One region of the Sphingobacterium sp. BIGb0116 genome, then DNA from elsewhere that is predicted to be linked to it. Evidence: riboswitches for the same ligand, from Rfam matches in the RefSeq annotation. Region 1 holds a riboswitch; each other region holds the start of a gene.

Region 1 (5,956 bases):
CATTCAATGCCTGACCGACTTCGCTGTTGCTGTATCCTGAAAGGGTAAAGGAAAGTACACTGGTTTTTTCTGTCGCTGTACCGATCAAAGTAACCCCGGCGATCTGTTTCAACGACCGGGTCGCATAATCCAATAGATCATGCTCGTAGTGATAGATGTTATCAATGCCGATAGCCTGCACATATCGGATTGCAGCCCCCAGGCCAACAGCATCGGCAATATTGCCAGTACCGGCTTCAAAACGATTGGGCACAGCATGAAATTCTGTTTTTTCAAAAGAGACATCTCGGATCATGTTTCCTCCACTTTGGTAAGGCTGGGTATTGTTTAGGATGTCTTCTTTGCCATAGAGCACGCCGATTCCTGTCGGGCCAAATATTTTATGTCCAGAAAACACAAAGAAATCGGGATTTAGGTATTGGAGATCTATCGCGATATGGGAGACCGACTGAGCCCCGTCCAACAGTACTTTGGCCCCTACACGATGTGCCGAATCAATAATGGCTTTTGCCGGTGTTATTGTACCCAGTGCATTACTGACATGAGTAAAAGAGACTAATTTCGTCCGGGAACTGAGCAGTTTGCTATACTCATCAAAAAGCAAATTTCCCTGCTCATCAACAGGGATTACCCGGATCTTAAAACCTTTCTTTTGACTCAATTGCTGCCAGGGAACTATATTGGCATGATGTTCCAGATAGCTAATTATAATCTCATCATCTGGGCCTAAATGCTGGTCTCCCCAACTATTGGCAACAAGGTTGATAGATTCGGTCGTGCCACGCGTAAATATAATTTCATTGGGTGAACTTGCATTTAGAAAGTTTTTAATGACATTTCGCGATTCTTCGTACGCATCTGTAGCACGTGCAGCAAGTTCATGTGCAGCACGGTGTATATTGGAATTTTCAGTCTTATAAAAGCGCGATATCCTATCGATAACCACTTGTGGTTTTTGAGTCGTCGCGGCATTGTCCAGCCAAACAAGTGGCCTTCCACCCACAGTTTCTTGCAGAATAGGAAAGTCGCGACGAATTGACTGAACGTCAAAACGGGGTTTCAACGTATCGAAAGGCAAGGAAGACGTATTTTCAAAGGCAGCCCCCGACTTTATGAAATAGAATGAATTGGCACTATCGGCCAGTGGTATCTGGGCAGTATGTTTAAAACCACTTAATTGCTGCAATGCTCCTCTTAGTGTGTCAAGTGGCTTTTCATGCGTTTCTGCAAAGGGTAATTTATTGACCTGTGGTTCTATATCAACACCCGTAGCAGGAGGAAGAACTGGGTTGTAAATACCTGGCTGCCTGCCATTCCCAGCTACAGGGATAGTAGCATTTCCCCTATGAAAACTTGGATCATGAAAACCGATCGCTGGATCTTCTAACCGGAATTCTCTCAGTTCAGGATTAGAGCCCGGTTTTTCAGCATGGATTTCATGTCGGGGAAGATCCCGAGATACGAGGTTTTCCGTTGGAACTGCCTTAAAATACTTATTTGCTTCTTCCGTTAGAAATCTTTCGAAATCAATATCTAAATGAGACATAGTAAAATTTTTTAAGGAATGATTTATTTATAATTGTAGCTGTGGTATTGTGTGATGTCAACATCGTCCAATACAGCCACAGCATCGTCTACGAGAATGACCAGTGAACAATATAAAGATATCAGGTAAGAGGCAATGGCTTTATCATTGATTCCAGTAAACTTGATGGATAGGCCCGGCGTTTGTTCACCCGGTAAGTTAGGCTGATAAAGACCGATTACTCCCTGACGTGCTTCTCCTGTGCGGATTAACAGAATTTTGGTCTTCCCATTTACAATAGGCACTTTATCACTGGGAATCAATGGGATGCCGCGCCAGGTTAAAAACTGTGAACCGAAAAGTGACACCGTGGGTGGTGGGACACCACGACGTGTACATTCGCGCCCAAAGGCCGCAATGGTGAGGGGATGAAGCAGAAAAAATCCAGGCTGCTTCCATACCTTTGTGATCAATTCGTCCAGGTCATCGGGTGTAGGAGCTCCAGATCTGGTCTTAATAATCTGTTTGGACGCGACATTGCTCAAGATTCCGTAATCAGTATTGTTGATGAGCTCACTCTCCTGCCTTTCTTTAATTTTCTCAATTGCCAAACGTAACTGCTCACTGATCTGATTATAGGGCTTGCTGTAGAGATCAGAAACCCGCGTATGTACGTCTATCAGTGTATTGACCGCGTTTAAATTATACTCCCGTGGACTTTCGTCATAATCAACAAATGTATGTGGTAAAACACTCTCATCACGTCTGGAACAGTCTACCTGGATACTGTCTTCGCCGACAACTTTGTTTAAGCGAAACACGCCCGATTCCACAGGTGTCCATTGCAATAAGTGTACTAGCCATCGGGGTGAGATACTTTCAAGTTGTGGAACGGTTCTGGTGGCAATTGCCAGGTGTCGTGCAGCGACATCGCCCAAGGCGGTCTGTTGTGTTGGTTTTTCACTCATATTGTAAAAGTTTAATGAAATTTGGAATAGATTAAGAACACCTGAAAAAGAGTGTAAATTCGATAGTAGACTCTTTTTTAAAAGAAGGATAGAAAGTCTATCTTAATTTTAGAGCAGACTTTTCAGTCTGCCCCTCATTATTTAGTTTAATAAATCAATTAGAAAGGTCGTAATAAGTACTTTAATTCTTAAGCAATCGGCACAAGCCTATTGTCCTCCAATCTCACCGCAACTTGTTTTACCGATGTAAAACCGTCTTCTCTCGAAACAATACTTGATAGATCAAGACCCTTTTTGGAAAGGGTGCTTAACAGAGCGGCCCGAAATATGGCTTTGGATGATCCCCACCCCCGGCCCGACACCGTATCATTATTAAATTGGATTAATTCGTTAATCGAATAATGAATAAGCGTTTCAGATAAGTGTTCATAAAGACTTTTTGTTGTTGCCATACAATTTAAAAATTTAAAGGGTTAAACTATAAATTGTATTCAGTTTTTTTGGCCGAAACCCATATTATTTAACCACCGTGGTAATTCTACTCGGTTGGTATCGCGCGATGCAATTCTGAATACTCTATAAAGTTAGTAGATTTTATTTAAATATCCATATCTTTTTGAAAATAAAAGTTTTATTTACTTCCCCCGAGTCAATTATTCGTTCTATCCCTCCTATTCTGTTAACCGTTGTATGCATCAAGGGTTATTATTTATGTGCGGAAATATTTTTGAGATAAAAATCAATAGACCACAAGAAATACCCGAGAAACATGAATGCAACAACATGGAAAAAAGTAGCACTAAAATTTACCTAAATAACAGTATGGCGATTACCAATGTGAGCATGATATTGAAAGTCTGTGCGATCAGAAATGCATACAATGGCTTCTTATTATTATGTACAAACAGTTCTTTAAAATTCGTTTCCAGACCTATCGATGTAAAAGCCAGTGCAAACCACAAGCCTTGTATACTTTTTAATTCTGCTTTAACACTATTGATTTGCTCAGCGTTAATTACAAAAGAAAATAGCAAAGATGCAAAGACAAAACCCAGGACAAATTTCGGAAAACGCTCCCAAATAATTTTTAATGTAGGTTTCTCCGCATTTTCTGCACTTTTGGAATGCGAATATGTCCAATAAATACTGATAGCAAAGGCGGCAATGCCAAGTAAGACATTTTGAGAAAATTTTACTATAGTACTAATTTTTAACGCTTCCTCACCTACCAGCGAACCGGAAGCAACGACTGCTCCAGTGGTATCGATACTCCCTCCCAGCCAGGCTCCGGTAACTTCTTGCGATAAGCCCATCCATGCTGCAAAGTAAGGCATTAAAATCATCATGGGGATCGCAGTAATCAAAACAAGAGAAACAACATAAGATAGCTTTTTAGGATCTCCTTTAATGGCTCCAGATGTAGCAATAGCCGCCGATACACCACAAATTGAAACAGCCGACGAAAGCATCAACGCCATTTCCTGATCCACTTTCAATTTCCTACAAAGCCAAAATGCAAAATACCACACTGACAATACAACGACCAAAGCCTGAATAAGCCCTAAAGTTCCAGCTTTTAATATCTCGCCAAATATAACCGTTGTTCCTAATAGCACTAAGCCAATTTTCACATATAATTCTGTAGAAAGTGCTTCTTTGAACCAGGAGGGCAGCTTGAACAAGTTGCTGATCAGCAAACCAATACCCATGCTAAAAATAACAGCTTCCAGATTATACTCCTTTACCGTACTATTGCCAGCTAAAACCAATGCGAGTATCGTTAATACAAAGATGAAAGGAAAAACGACTAAAAGTGACTTTAACGGTTTTCTTAATAGTACGGCCCCAACAAGAGCAGTAACAAAGACCAACAAAAATTGGACGCCGATCGCCAAAAGATTCTCAGGAGACAGGACTTTTGCAGAAAGATCTGCCGCCGAATTCCACGAAAAACTTGGGCTAGGTACGATGATACCAAAGAGTGCTGAAAAAATTAGAGCTAATCCGAGGATGACGACTGTCCAGTCCTCGCTAATAATGGCTCTTGATTTGGAAGATGACATAATACTATATAGTTAAGTTTTTTTAAATTGACTGACAATTTATTCTTGTTATTTTATTAAATCGTTCAATGCGCATTCAATTTCCGCAAAGTCGAAATCAAATCCATCTTCCAGGGTGAACCTGGTTGTCCCGGGAACAGGTTGGAGAAGAATACTTGAATCTACAGCTTTCAAGAACGATCCGATACGGGCAATTGCCCTAGGTATAGGCAAGCCAAAAGATGCACCCGAACTCGCTCTGAGCGCTTTCATAAATGTAGCATTGGTAACGGGACGGGGGCTACATGCATGATAAATAAACCGTGGTTGTGTCTGCTCAATTATCCACATCACTAATCGTACAAGATCGCGCTCATGAATCCAACTCACACATTGGCGTCCGTTAGAAATTTTACCGCCCAATCCCCTTCTAGCCAGCGGATGTAATTCAGCTAGCATACCTTGCTGTTTTGACAACACAGGGCTGACACGAAGTATCACTTTAAGCGTCTCAGGCAGGGCATATGCTGAAAAAGCAGCTTCCCATCTTTTGGTGAGCTGAGCAAGATACCCCTCTCCAACCGCAGTACTTGTCTCATCCTGCAGTTCATTTAATCCAGAAAAAAGAGATATACCAGAAAAGTTTATCCAAAGCCTTGGGGGTTTATCACAAGCTGCTATTGCTTTTCCTATTGCATTCGTCGGTAAAAGCCGTGAATCGGTCAGAATTGCTCTATTTTTTCGCGTAAATCGACGTCGTATGCTTTCGCCGCTTAAGTTTATCACGGTATCTGCACTTTCCAGTACATGAACCCATGTACCCAAATGCTCTCCGTCCCAAAACAGATAACTTACCCCATCTTCTTTCTCAGGCTGTTTTCGGGACAAAATCAACACTTCCCACCCCGATTCCAAAAACTTTTTCTTTAGCACTGTTCCAAGATGACCGGTCCCTCCAGCAAGTACAACTTTTCTCATATCCTCAAATCGATTTTAAAATGGTCGTTTAAATTTAATGCGAAGATCAAATACCCTCGACATCAGCAAGGAAAACCTCCCCTGTTTTCTCAATATCCCATCCTACAACTGGATTGAAATGATAACCAGACTTCGATTCCCGCGCTTTGACCAGTTGATTGTATGTTGGCTGTATATACCCTGTCTCATCAATTGCTTTACTGAGGACACGTGTCGGTTTTCCATCCCAATTCCACATGAATTTAAAGGCGGTATGTGCTTTTTCCAATACTGGCCCTTGTAAATGTGCTTCGTTCCATGTTTTACCATTGTCTGTACTCACCAGCACTTTTGTTACCTTTCCACGGCCGCTCCACGCTATACCACGTAATTCTTGCCAGCCTTCTTCAATTTTTTTCGGATAGGCGGGAAAGGTAATAATAGATCTGGCATCCATTACTAAA
Region 2 (5,956 bases), on a different contig from region 1:
CAACAGCAGACACATGAAGAAGATGCCTGAGCCAAAGCCCAAACCTAGCGAGTTTACAAATAAGAGATCCACTTTAGCAGCTAGACCGACCAACCATTGAATAATTCCCCACAAAACGGCCCCCAAGATCAGCACTCCTACCAGGAAAGCTTTTACTGTACCTTTCGCATTAACCTGTCCTGCTCTTCTGAAATAGACAACCATCGCTATAGCCGGGATTGCCAACAGATTTAATAGGTGCACTCCGATTGAAAGGCCCATAACAAAAGCAATAAAAACCAGCCAACGATCGCTACCTTCTTCATCTGCACGCACTTCCCACTTTAAAATTGCCCAAAAAACAATCGCTGTACACAATGAAGACATCGCATATACCTCAGATTCAACAGCCGAATACCAGAATGAATCACTGAAGCAGAAAGCCATTGCACCAACTAAACCCGCAGCAAAAATTTGGAAATAATTCGATAATTGAACTTTCTCTTGCCTGTTGAGTATCCTTTTGGCAATTGCTGTTATCGTCCAGAATAAAAATGTAACAGTAAGCCCACTGCAGATTGCGGATCCAATATTCATCCAATAGGCAATTTTACCTGCATTACCAAAAGCCAGGTTGGAAAATATATTCTGAATAAGAAGAAATAATGGTGCTCCCGGTTGGTGTGCCACTTCTAGCTTGTAGGCACAGGCAATAAATTCACCACAATCCCACCAGCTTACCGTCTTTTCAACGGTGGCGATATATACACATGTAGCAATTAGTCCGCAAGCAAAGCCGAGTAGAGAATTTAATCTAGTGTACTTCATAAGGTCAATTTGGTCTATTGTTAAAATCCTTTTTAGCACTTTAAGTTAAAAAGTTATCCTGACTCCAATAAGTTAATTAACACTATTTAACACAAGTATCTGACTATAAACAGGCTACTCAACCCTGAATATAGAGACCGACCTAAACCACACTATCGAAATTATGGACTTATTTCGGGCTTTCACAACTAATATTACAATAAAAAAAGGAAGCTTATTGGCTCCCTTTTCGTATTATTTTTATGAGTTAGGCTAGTTTTTCAACAATTTTCTTTGTTGGACCAGGATTACTCATCGTATAGAAATGTAATACCGGAGCGCCAAATTTAATCAGCTCCTGACATTGTTGCACCAACCACTCCTCACCGACTTGTCTGACGTCGGCATTCGTTTTACATGCTGAAACAGCATCGCTCAGTTCCTCCGGAATATCTAAATGAAATATCCTTGGTAAGGTCACCAACTGCTTTTTCGTTGTCAATGGTTTTAATCCTGGAATAATAGGCACATGGATTCCATTGTCTCTACATTTTGTTACAAACTCTTTGTATTTTTCAACATTAAAGAACATCTGAGTCACAATAAACTCTGCTCCCATATCGACTTTTTGTTTCAGATATTTAAAATCAGTATTGAAATTTGGCGATTCAAAATGCTTTTCGGGATATCCCGCTACTCCGATGCAAAAATCAGTCTTTTCCGATGTGATAATGTCTTCATGCAAATACTTTCCTTTATTCATATCAGTTACCTGTTCCAATAGGTCTGTTGCAAAAGCATGTCCACCATCGCTCGGTATGAAATCGGCATCGCCTTTACGTGCATCTCCCCGCAATACCAAGACGTTATCTATCCCCAGGAAGTTCAAATCGATCAGGGCATTTTCAGTTTCCTCTTTTGTAAAACCACCACATATCAAATGGGGCACCGCATCTACTTTATATTTATTCATGATTGCAGCACATATCGCCACTGTCCCAGGACGTTTACGATAGGAAACGCGTTCCAGTAATCCACTCGCATGCTCTTTATAGATATAATCTTCCCGATGGTAGGTTACGTCGATAAAAGGAGGTTTAAACTCCATCAGTTCATCCATGGTTTTAAAAATACTTTGGATGCCCTGCCCTTTTGCCGGTGGCAATAGCTCAAAAGAAAACAATGTTTTTCCTTTGGCATTCTGGATATGATCGATAATCTTCATTAAAAAACTGTTTTTAGTTTGGTTGGCTTACATCGAAACGCACAAGTCGAGGAATCGTTTATCTACATGTAACTTATCTTTCCCACATGGAGTAGGGTAGAATTTAGCACCTTGAACAATACAGGTTGCTAAGGCTTCAACGGGTCTAGTCCCTCGGCCTTTCTCTATAAGCGTTGCTAATATCGTTTTAAAAAATCAAAAGACAAAAATATTTTTTCGAAAAGGCAAAAATAGCGGCAAAAAGACTGCAATAAATGCGGCTTCAGGTTTATTCCCAGTCAACAACAGGAATTTACGCTCCACCAAAAGTAAAAGACTTAAAAAAACAGATAAAATTAACGATCGAGGATCATCGACAGCGAAGATATTGACTATGCCACAACAGGATTGGCTAAAGATTCGCTGCCAGGGAATTCCGTAGATTTTTGAGATAAAATGTGATCAATAAGAGTCCTGTAACATGGTACTCCTCTTTCGATCCAAATTTAAAACCATCAAATAAATATTGATAGGCGACTAATGCATTTTTTTCGTTGTAAAATAATTCCTTCCAAGAATCGGGAACATCTGCCCATGCCTTGAGCACAATGCCATTCTCAGCATAAATAATGGGTGATTCAACACCATCCATTCGATAATCGTGATGTGTACCAGAACTTGATATGTGTTGGAAATAAGCGATAGAATAATCTACAAAATTCAATGCCCTAGCTTTTATCTCCTTTTCACTTTCTGATTTTACAGGGGCATTTCGCCATAGATTCACTTGGCTATCAAATTTGCTGGGGGTCTCCCGGATAGGGGTTTTATCTAACGCAAAGTTGATATAAAGTCTTTCGCTAGTGGGTATACGTGCTGAGCTAAACTGTGAAAAATCACCTCTCAGCTGAACAAAATCGCTTTTTACCTTAATAATATCTAATGCGAGGCTACCTTTTTTCTCATCGGTCAATTCTAATCGATCGCCGTTGAATCTATACTTACCGAAGAGTAAGATATCATCGATCGCCATGACAAACTTGTCTTTATCATGGAGAGAGAGAAAGGACCGATATATCGTAGGATCATTACCATAGGTATCTGCCTCGACATTTTGGGGTGATTCTCTTTTTACTTTATGATACTCTTCATTTGAATAGCCCAATATCATTTGGTAATTGCCTTCAGGAAAGTCCTTTTTCTTCCCAAAGAAAGCACAAGAAGACAACGAGAATACGAATAGCAGCAGTAATAACGGTTTCAAAATCAATCAATAATTATGGCCAGTAATAATATACAGACCAAGATAAGAAATTACTGCAATAGTTCGTATACTGCTATTTATTTGAATAAGCTCGGGGATATGCTTATTCTTTATAAAGATCCACCAAGCCTTCTGGCAATTCAACTTCAATGATCTCCTCTTCGCCATCGATTCCTAAGATCAAATCATCAGACAACGGGAACATCAGTTCTTTACCGTCCATATTTACCGAGGCGACAAATTGTTGTGGAAATTCCTGGACATCTGTTATTTGCCCCAGTTCACCATGGTTTTCATCAATCACTAAAAAACCGATTAAATCAGTATATCTAAAATCATCTGGATCGCGCTCGGGCATCTTATCATTGGAAAGATATAGCTTTTTACGGACAAGTACTTGAGCCTTATCGATATGATCCACATCCTCAAATGTCACATACGCTGTACTATTTTTTTGAAATTTAATGGTATCAACAAAATAAGGAACAAGCTTTTTGTTCACTTCCACAAAGACAACATCGATATTCAAACTCTCGTATTCCTCGAATTCAAAAAACAGTTGTACTTCTCCTTTAAGACCTCTTGTTTTACTGATGTAACCGATGTAAAAGCTTTGATCAATAGTCATATATTTCGTATTTAGCGATTAGCTGTGAGACATGATTTGGCAAACCATTAGCCTATTGGCTGTTTCAAAAAAAGCCGGCTCAAGATTGAGTCGGCTTTCTCGAATACTTTATGAAAGAATTAACCTTCAGTTTCTTCTGATGCAGGAGCTTCAGTCTCCTCAGCAGCAGTTTCTTCCGCTACAGGAGCATTTTTAGCAGCTACAGCAGCAGCTTTTTCTTCTTTTTTCTTAGCTTCAGCAGCTAAAGCAGCTTTTCTAGTTTCAGCTTTAGTTTGTGCTAAACCATCTTTTTTACCAGTGATTCTTGCATCATTAGCTTCAGTCCAAGCTGTAAATTTAGCTTCAGCAGCAGCTTCATCAAAAGCACCTTTTTTCACACCACCTTGCAAGTGTTTTTTGTAAAGAACACCTTTGTAAGAAAGGATAGCGCGAGCAGTGTCAGTTGGTTGAGCACCTTTATTCATCCAATCCAAAGCTTTTTCAAAATCCAAAACGATAGTTGCTGGATTTGTGTTTGGGTTGTAAGAACCAATACGTTCGATGAATTTACCGTCACGTGGAGCGCGAGAATCCGCTACGACTACGTGGTAAAAAGGACGTCCTTTTTTACCGTGTCTTTGCAATCTGATTTTAGTTGCCATTCTTTAATTTTATTTTATGTATTCAACATATCCCCCGAGCTTCATACTAGAGGGGATGCAAAGATAGTTATTTTTTTTTAATCATCATTATAATTTAATAAAACTTCACTGAAAACGACAGGGTTAGCTGTTTTCAACAAGCTCTTTCAAGCGTAACACCTACCCCTTAGACCTTCGTCTTTTCTTGCTTCCATACAGCATCTACAACGAACTTTTCAAAAATCAAGGCACTAAACAGCTCCTTTATTCAAAAGGACATCTTTACCAAATGTAAACAGGATGAACGGTTTGGGTACAGTACCTTCGAAATAGTCATCGACATTTTTGCCAATTCACTTTTTACTTTCTACCTTCATTCTATGAAATCTGTTGCGCCATTAAAAATACTAAAAGCTTCAGCCGGTTCGGGAAAAACCTTTAGCTTGACTTTACACTATCTCACACTCCTACTCTCCAACGAGAATAGCTATAAGGAGATTTTGGCGGTGACATTCACCAATAAGGCAACCGCCGAGATGAAGGAACGCATCCTCTCGGTGCTCCATGGCTTGGCAACAGGCAATCGTACCCCTAAAATTGAAGATTTCAGAAAGCTTTTACTCCAGCAGCAGCCAGATTGGAATCCGCATCTGGTACAAGAGAAAGCTTTTCGGGTTTATCGACGTATCCTACACGACTACAGTCATTTTACCATAAGTACAATTGATGGTTTTTCCCAAAAAGTCATTCGCGCATTTACCTATGAACTCAATCTTGATGCTGCTTATAAGATTGAAATGAATGTCAATAAAGTGAAAAATGACCTTACAGTCATGCTTAATCAATTGCTGGATGAACGACCCGACCTACTGGATTGGATTATCGCTTATGCGGAAAAGAAAATAGCAAAAAATGAAAATTGGAACTACCGCCAACAATTAATGGGTTTGGCAAGTCTTATTTTCTCTGAAAATTTTCAGGAATTTGATGGCTACATCAATTCTGCCAATCCAAAGGAAGTTTTTAATCTTCTCAATCAGGAAGTTGAACAGAAGATAAACTCCTTCACGGAAGCGCTCTCCATGACAATTGAAGCCTTTAGTGAAACATTTAAGAATTTTAATATCTCCGAAAGTGACCTGAAAGGTAAATCGCGCAATAAAATAATCTCCGCTAGCAAAACCAATAAAAAAACGGAAAAGCTAAGCGCTTCCGAAATTGCCAAGGTACTGGAAAAGTATATCCAGTTGATCGACAATGAAGATGCTTTTACAGATAGTGACAAAAATATACGTCATGATCTTATCGCCGCACTCGGGCCCATTCTGGCATCGTTCCAAAAGCTACACGATAATCTATCGGCTTACATTGCTTATCAAGCGGTACAAAGTAATCTCTATTACCTACGCCTGCTCAAGGAAATGAGCGATTTACTGACGCAATGGCGGCGGGAC
Region 3 (5,956 bases), 890 kb from region 1:
GTTGGATATCAACCAGTTCTTCCAGGTGGCTGGCAATCATTTTTTTATTGGCAGATACCACATTTTTTCCCGATTTCAAGGCACGAACAGTTAGTTGATAGGCTGCTTCGGCATCATCTATTAGTTCGACAACAGTATTAATTTCTGGGTCACCTAAAATTGTTTCGGCATCGGTAGAAAATAAATCTGCTGGTAGCGAGCGCTTTTTATCTCCGTTTTTAATGACAAATTTCTTGATCTCCAGATTAAGATTTTTGGTTTTGATGATATCGTAAAGACCTTGGCCTACTACACCAAACCCAAACATCCCTATTGTTAATTTATTACTCATATCTCTTCTTAAATTCTCTTATATATATTATTTATTCTCTTATACTAATTCGTTTAGGTATTCTTTTTGTTTCCGCAGAAAGTTGCTGATGATTTTAGTGAGTTTTTTTGTTTCGATCAAAAATCCATCGTGGCCATAGGTAGATTCAATCTCCTGATAGTGGGCATTCGGAACATGTTGAGCGATGAATTGTTGCTCTTGTGGAGGAAACAACAAATCTGTATTGACGCTCAGTACTAAAGTTGGACAGTCAATGCTCGCTAAAGCGGATTCGATAGATCGTCTTCCCCGACCTAAATTATGGCTGTCCATTGCTTTGGTTAGGAAGTAATAGCTGTACGCATTATAGCGTTTCACCAATTTTTCACCCTGATAGTTTTGATAGGAGGATGCTTTATAATGATCGAGTTTTTCGTTATCATCCTCCTTTTGTGTGTTGGCATACGTTGTATAGTTGCGGTAAGACAACAGTGCCATAGCGCGTGCAACTTTTAAACCCTTAGCTCCGCCATCGGGATGATTGGCGTAAAAGGTTCGATCAGTTGTAATGGCAAGACGTTGACTTTCATTGAATGCAATACCCCATGGTGAATGGACGGCATTTGTTCCAACGACGATTAGATGGTTGATGGCTATACTGTGCGATACGGCCCATTCCAATGCTTGTTGACCGCCCAATGAGCCGCCAATAAGGATCTCTATTTGTTTGATATCCAGGTGGTCTGCAAGAAATTGATGTGCATTGACCAAATCCCTTACTGTAAATTCAGGAAAAGATAGGTAGTAAGGCTGTCCAGTAGCTGGGTTTACAGATAGCGGATTACTGCTATTATATGCTGATCCTATGACATTGGCGCAGATAATATAATAATCGTTTGAATCAAATAATTCACCTGTTCCAAAAAGACCGGACCACCAATCCAGTACATCTGCATTAGCCGTAAGTGCATGGCAAACCCAGATCACATTACTGCGATCTGCGTTGGGTTTGCCAAATGTTTCATAACTGATTTGTAAATCAGTAAGCTCTCTTCCATTTTCAAATACAAAAGGCTCCGGGTGCAGATAAATATGCTTACTCATTTTACGTTTAAGTTTAAGCCGAAAAAATCTGATTATTTAATTTTATCAAAAGCTTGTTGTAAATCAGCTTTGATGTCATCAATATGTTCTATTCCTACAGAAAGGCGTAATAAACCTTTGAACACTCCAGCATTGGCTTGATCTTCATCACTCAATTGTTGGTGAGTAGTCGCTGCTGGATGGATAATCAATGACTTCGTATCACCGACATTGGCCAAGTGACTGATCAATTCTAAGCTGTCGATAAAGCTATTGGCCTTCTGTGCTGCGTCACCCTTGAGCTGGAAAGAAAGCACCGCACCATAGCCATTTTTAAGGTATTTTTGTGCGTTAGCGAAGCTCGGAGAGCTTTTTAAGCCCGGATAGTTTACTTTTTCTACCTGTGGATGCGCCTCAAGCCATTTAGCTACCTCTAAAGTGTTATCTACATGGCGTTGCACCCGTAAAGACAGCGTTTCAAGCCCTTGTAATAATAAGAATGAATTGAAAGGGGAGAGTGCTGGCCCGAAATCCCGAAGCCCTTCCACACGTGCCCGAATGGCAAATTGAATATTTCCAAACGGTCCGCCTTCACCGAAAACTTCGGAAAAAACTAAGCCATGATAGCCTTCAGATGGTTCGGAAAATTGAGGGTATTTTCCATTGCCCCAATTGTAGTTTCCGCCGTCGACGATGACACCGCCAATGCTTGTGCCATGTCCACCGATCCATTTAGTAGCCGATTCAACAACCACATTCGCACCGTACTCCAAAGGTTTAAATAAATAACCCCCAGCTCCAAAAGTATTATCGACGATTAATGGTAAGTCATATTTTTTTGCTACGGCAGCAATTTTCTCAAAGTCTGGAATATTGAAACTTGGGTTTCCAATTGTTTCAACATAGATGGCCTTTGTTTTATCATCAATGAGGGCTTCAATTTTATCTGCCTCGGCGTCCGTTGCAAATCGAGCTTCGATGCCCAGGCGTTTAAAAGAAACTTTAAACTGGTTAAATGTACCGCCGTATAAGTTGGATCCGGCAACAAAATTGTCACCACTTTCCAAGATATTATTTAAAGCTATAAACTGTGCTGCCTGGCCAGATGCAACAGCAACAGCTGCGACTCCACCTTCCAGTGCCGCAATACGTTGTTCGAAAACATCCGTAGTAGGATTCATAATCCGTGTATAGATATTGCCGAACTGCTTTAATGCAAATAAGTTTGCGCCGTGTTCGGCATTTTCAAATACAAAAGATGTTGTTTGATATATAGGAACTGCTCTAGATCCCGTAGTAGGATCAGCGACTTGGCCAGCGTGAACCTGAAGAGTTTCGAATTTTAAATTTTTGTTTGAAGACATAATATATCAGATTTTAAGGGTTCAAAAAGAAATTGCTAAGTAAAAAGAGAAGCATACACACCTCGTTGAAGGGTCTGTTAAATCTTTATCCAAGAAAAAGGAAATGATTTTTAACAAGCATGGAAGTGCATATGCATACGCATTCGCATCAATACAGTTGTACGATGACTTACACTTTCGCTTATCGTGTGGTTCACTTGTGTTGAACCTGAATTTTTAATGGACTTCAGTAGTTTAATAATCATTGTCTTATGTCATTTATATGCTCCAAAACGATATTGTTTTGGACAGGAATTGGCACCTTTTCAAACAAATTGAAGGTTGCCAGTGGGTCATTGAGCCAGTCTCTCGCCACTTCTTTATAAATCAAGACCTACTGATTAAGGGAGGTGTTGATTAGAAATCTTCTTTCGAAGACGACACAAATATAAACTCTTTTTTTATTAAAGCAAAAGAAAAGCTATTTTTTAGTTAAAGGAATTTTGAATAACATACCGATCGGGATCGCATATCGTCGGATGAAACCGGATAAATAACTGTCAATCGGGTATTATGATTTCTTTAAGTTGATCCGTTCCGCAATTTGATTTAAATCTGTTAAAAGAGGTTTAAGTGCATCAATTCTACTATGGATATCATACGCTAGGTGGCGATTCGTCTTTTTGCTTAACGATAACGAAAGCCCCACCAAATGGGAGTTGACCTGATAAGAGAGTGCCTGAAAATGGTGGATATGCGACCAATCTATCCATTTATGCTCGGGTTCTTTTTTCATTTGATTGATAGCGTCTGAAAACAGGGCCATGGCAGTCTGCGCTTTTTTGCGAGCCAGTCGTATATCAAAAGAACTTTGTTTCTCGTCCGACAGACGGTTATTGATGGTTTGGAAATAATGCTCGTTGTAAAGGGATACCTCTTTTGCCAGCTGAACCATGCCTGTGCTTTGGCGTACAGGTATCAAGAAATAACCTGCTATAGCCAAGAATGCTCCAATGAGTGTGAAAAGTATTCGGCTGCCTAAAATGAGATTGATATTGCCTTCGAACAAATTGAGCGCAATCACAATTCCCAAGGTAATAAAGATGACACTGACCATATAATTAGATCGGTTGAACAAAAAGAATCCGAAAAGACCTAATGCAGCTATGGTAAGGAGAGCTGGGAGAAAATGAATAGAAATTAAGCAGAATATACCAACTATTATACCCGAGAATGTGCCTACAATACGCTCTATATTACGCTTTTTTGTCATTGAAAATGCTGGTCTGGCAACAATAGCGATCGTCAGTAAGATCCAATAGGTATATTTAAAATCCAAAAATAAAATACCGATCAATGCGCCTGTTCCAAAAAGAAGAGCCATCCGAACGGCAAATCGAAAAAGCGGGTTATTCAGATGGAGTTTACTTTTTAGATCAGCAAGATTGCGCAAAGGTCGATTGATAAATTGCTGGTACTCACTGCTGTCAATCTTATCCTGAATTTCCTGATTTTGATAAAAAGCTACCTGAATTCGGTTGAGTACTTCAATAATTGCTTCGATGTTGCTTATGATCGAACATAATATACTTTTTGCTTGACCGGTCTGCTGTTCTTGAATTTCTTTTAAATCCTGTAAGAGGGCATTAATTTTAAAGTTATTGTGATATAATTGATGCGCATACCGAAACCTCTTGTTAGGTTGTGAAAAGCTATCAATTTCTAAAGCTAATAATTTGATTGTGTGACGAATTAAAGGGAGGCTGCCCGTGTCTGCAAGATTTTTGCGAATCGCATCATAGTCGTGATCAAGTGCAATAATTAACTCATGAAGGTCAATTAACCCATAAACCTGACTGAGCCAATAATTGCTTTTATGCCACTGTTGACTTATGATTTTTTTTTCTCGAAAAAGAAGAGACCTGATTTGTTCCTGTTGTTCGCTGATCAGGCCATGAATTTTGCCTACGCGACTGTACGTTATATTCAAAGGAATATTGGGATCGTAAGACTGTGATCGTATCAATAGAAATTGGGACAATCCATGAAAACCATTGGCCATCGCATGTTTTAGCGAGCGATAAGGTTGTATATAGGCTTGTAAAAGGCTAAAAAAGTAGTATATAATGGAACCTGTTGTAATCTGTAAACTAACCGCAAAAGGGTGTTGCGGGGCCATTCCGATCACAAAACTCATGAGAATCAATGTCATGTTTCCAATTGCAGCATAGCGAGCCCCAAAAATACCGTATAACGTACATATAAAACCGGCCGCTGCTAGCAGTATAACCAAGGGCCAATGATACGGAAATACAATCGCTGTAAACAATGATGCAACAAAGAAGGTGGGAATACATACGAGAGCAGAAGAAAGTTTATCTTTTCTGTTTCCAGGAGGATCTGTGAGTGTTGTTAACAACGATCCGACACCGATTCCAATAGCCGTGCTCGCTTGCGCTCCCAATAAGTAGATCGCCAAACTTGGCAAGATGCTGATGGAAACATTACGTAATGCGTCTCCAGAATGCTCGCCATGCATAAATCGTATCATAAGGATATAAATACGGTAGAATCTTTTCTTCAATGATACAGTGCTCATTAATCAGTTTACTAATTTTCTATGCAAAAATACAAATATTATGCTTAATATTTTTTGTATACAATTTATTTGTTTTGATTTTTGTTGATTTTTTGAATTTTTATTTTGATTCGATGTGCTTTTCTTGCGCTGTGCTTTTTGGAGATTCAAGATTAGCTGGGATGATTTTATCGGCTTTAGCATCGATCAGCGAATGACATGGTTTACCGATGTTATTTGGTTGTCTACCGAGTGAATCGGACGATCTATCTATTTCTACTAGTCAACGTGTAATGAATACACGAGGTTTGTTGTCATTATTATGAAGTTGACTATCCAATCGATAGCCTTAAGAAATTACATTATGAAACCACAAAAAATTAAATTGCTCTTATTTTCTCTTGTTTTATTCCTGTTTTCTATTGCCGGACCCGTTTCAGCACAGTCTGACGGGGGAAAATTACGTACAGTCGTTGTTGGACAAGACAATCAGCCTATTGTGGCTGCAAATATTTCATTGTTTCGTAAGCCCAATGATATCTTGTTAAAAGGAACTTTATCCAACGAAAATGGAGAAATTGTGTTGTCTGCGATACCCGAAGGGAAGTACAGCCTACAGGTGTCCACGGTGGGTTATGCTAT

Evidence for each region. Region 1 has a riboswitch for S-adenosylmethionine ahead of M2419_RS04620 (5-oxoprolinase). Riboswitches for the same ligand answer to the same signal wherever they lie in the genome.
Region 2: it holds a riboswitch for S-adenosylmethionine, as region 1 does, so the genes downstream of both, M2419_RS17535 (methylenetetrahydrofolate reductase) here and M2419_RS04620 (5-oxoprolinase) in region 1, are expected to answer to the same signal.
Region 3: it holds a riboswitch for S-adenosylmethionine, as region 1 does, so the genes downstream of both, M2419_RS01015 (O-acetylhomoserine aminocarboxypropyltransferase/cysteine synthase family protein) here and M2419_RS04620 (5-oxoprolinase) in region 1, are expected to answer to the same signal.

The regions. Positions count from the first base shown of each region.
Region 1 covers NZ_JANUDT010000001.1:1,096,262-1,102,217, forward strand. Annotated here, with positions in the region: gene M2419_RS04610 (family 2A encapsulin nanocompartment cargo protein cysteine desulfurase) at 1-1,546, opposite strand, end outside; gene M2419_RS04615 (family 2A encapsulin nanocompartment shell protein) at 1,570-2,493, opposite strand; gene M2419_RS04620 (5-oxoprolinase) at 2,682-2,945, opposite strand; SAM-I-IV-variant riboswitch at 2,980-3,073, opposite strand; gene M2419_RS04625 (YeiH family protein) at 3,300-4,556, opposite strand; gene M2419_RS04630 (epimerase) at 4,605-5,513, opposite strand; gene soxC (sulfite dehydrogenase) at 5,560-5,956, opposite strand, start outside.
Region 2 covers NZ_JANUDT010000007.1:254,638-260,593, forward strand. Annotated here, with positions in the region: gene M2419_RS17530 (DUF2723 domain-containing protein) at 1-807, opposite strand, end outside; gene M2419_RS17535 (methylenetetrahydrofolate reductase) at 1,055-2,011, opposite strand; SAM riboswitch class I at 2,082-2,184, opposite strand; gene M2419_RS17540 (hypothetical protein) at 2,403-3,254, opposite strand; gene rimM (ribosome maturation factor RimM) at 3,358-3,882, opposite strand; gene M2419_RS17550 (30S ribosomal protein S16) at 4,002-4,523, opposite strand; gene M2419_RS17555 (exodeoxyribonuclease V subunit beta) at 4,883-5,956, shown strand, end outside.
Region 3 covers NZ_JANUDT010000001.1:209,936-215,891, reverse strand. Annotated here, with positions in the region: gene M2419_RS01025 (homoserine dehydrogenase) at 1-331, opposite strand, end outside; gene metX (homoserine O-acetyltransferase) at 371-1,414, opposite strand; gene M2419_RS01015 (O-acetylhomoserine aminocarboxypropyltransferase/cysteine synthase family protein) at 1,447-2,757, opposite strand; SAM riboswitch class I at 3,013-3,125, opposite strand; gene M2419_RS01010 (FUSC family membrane protein) at 3,308-5,335, opposite strand; gene M2419_RS01005 (TonB-dependent receptor) at 5,679-5,956, shown strand, end outside.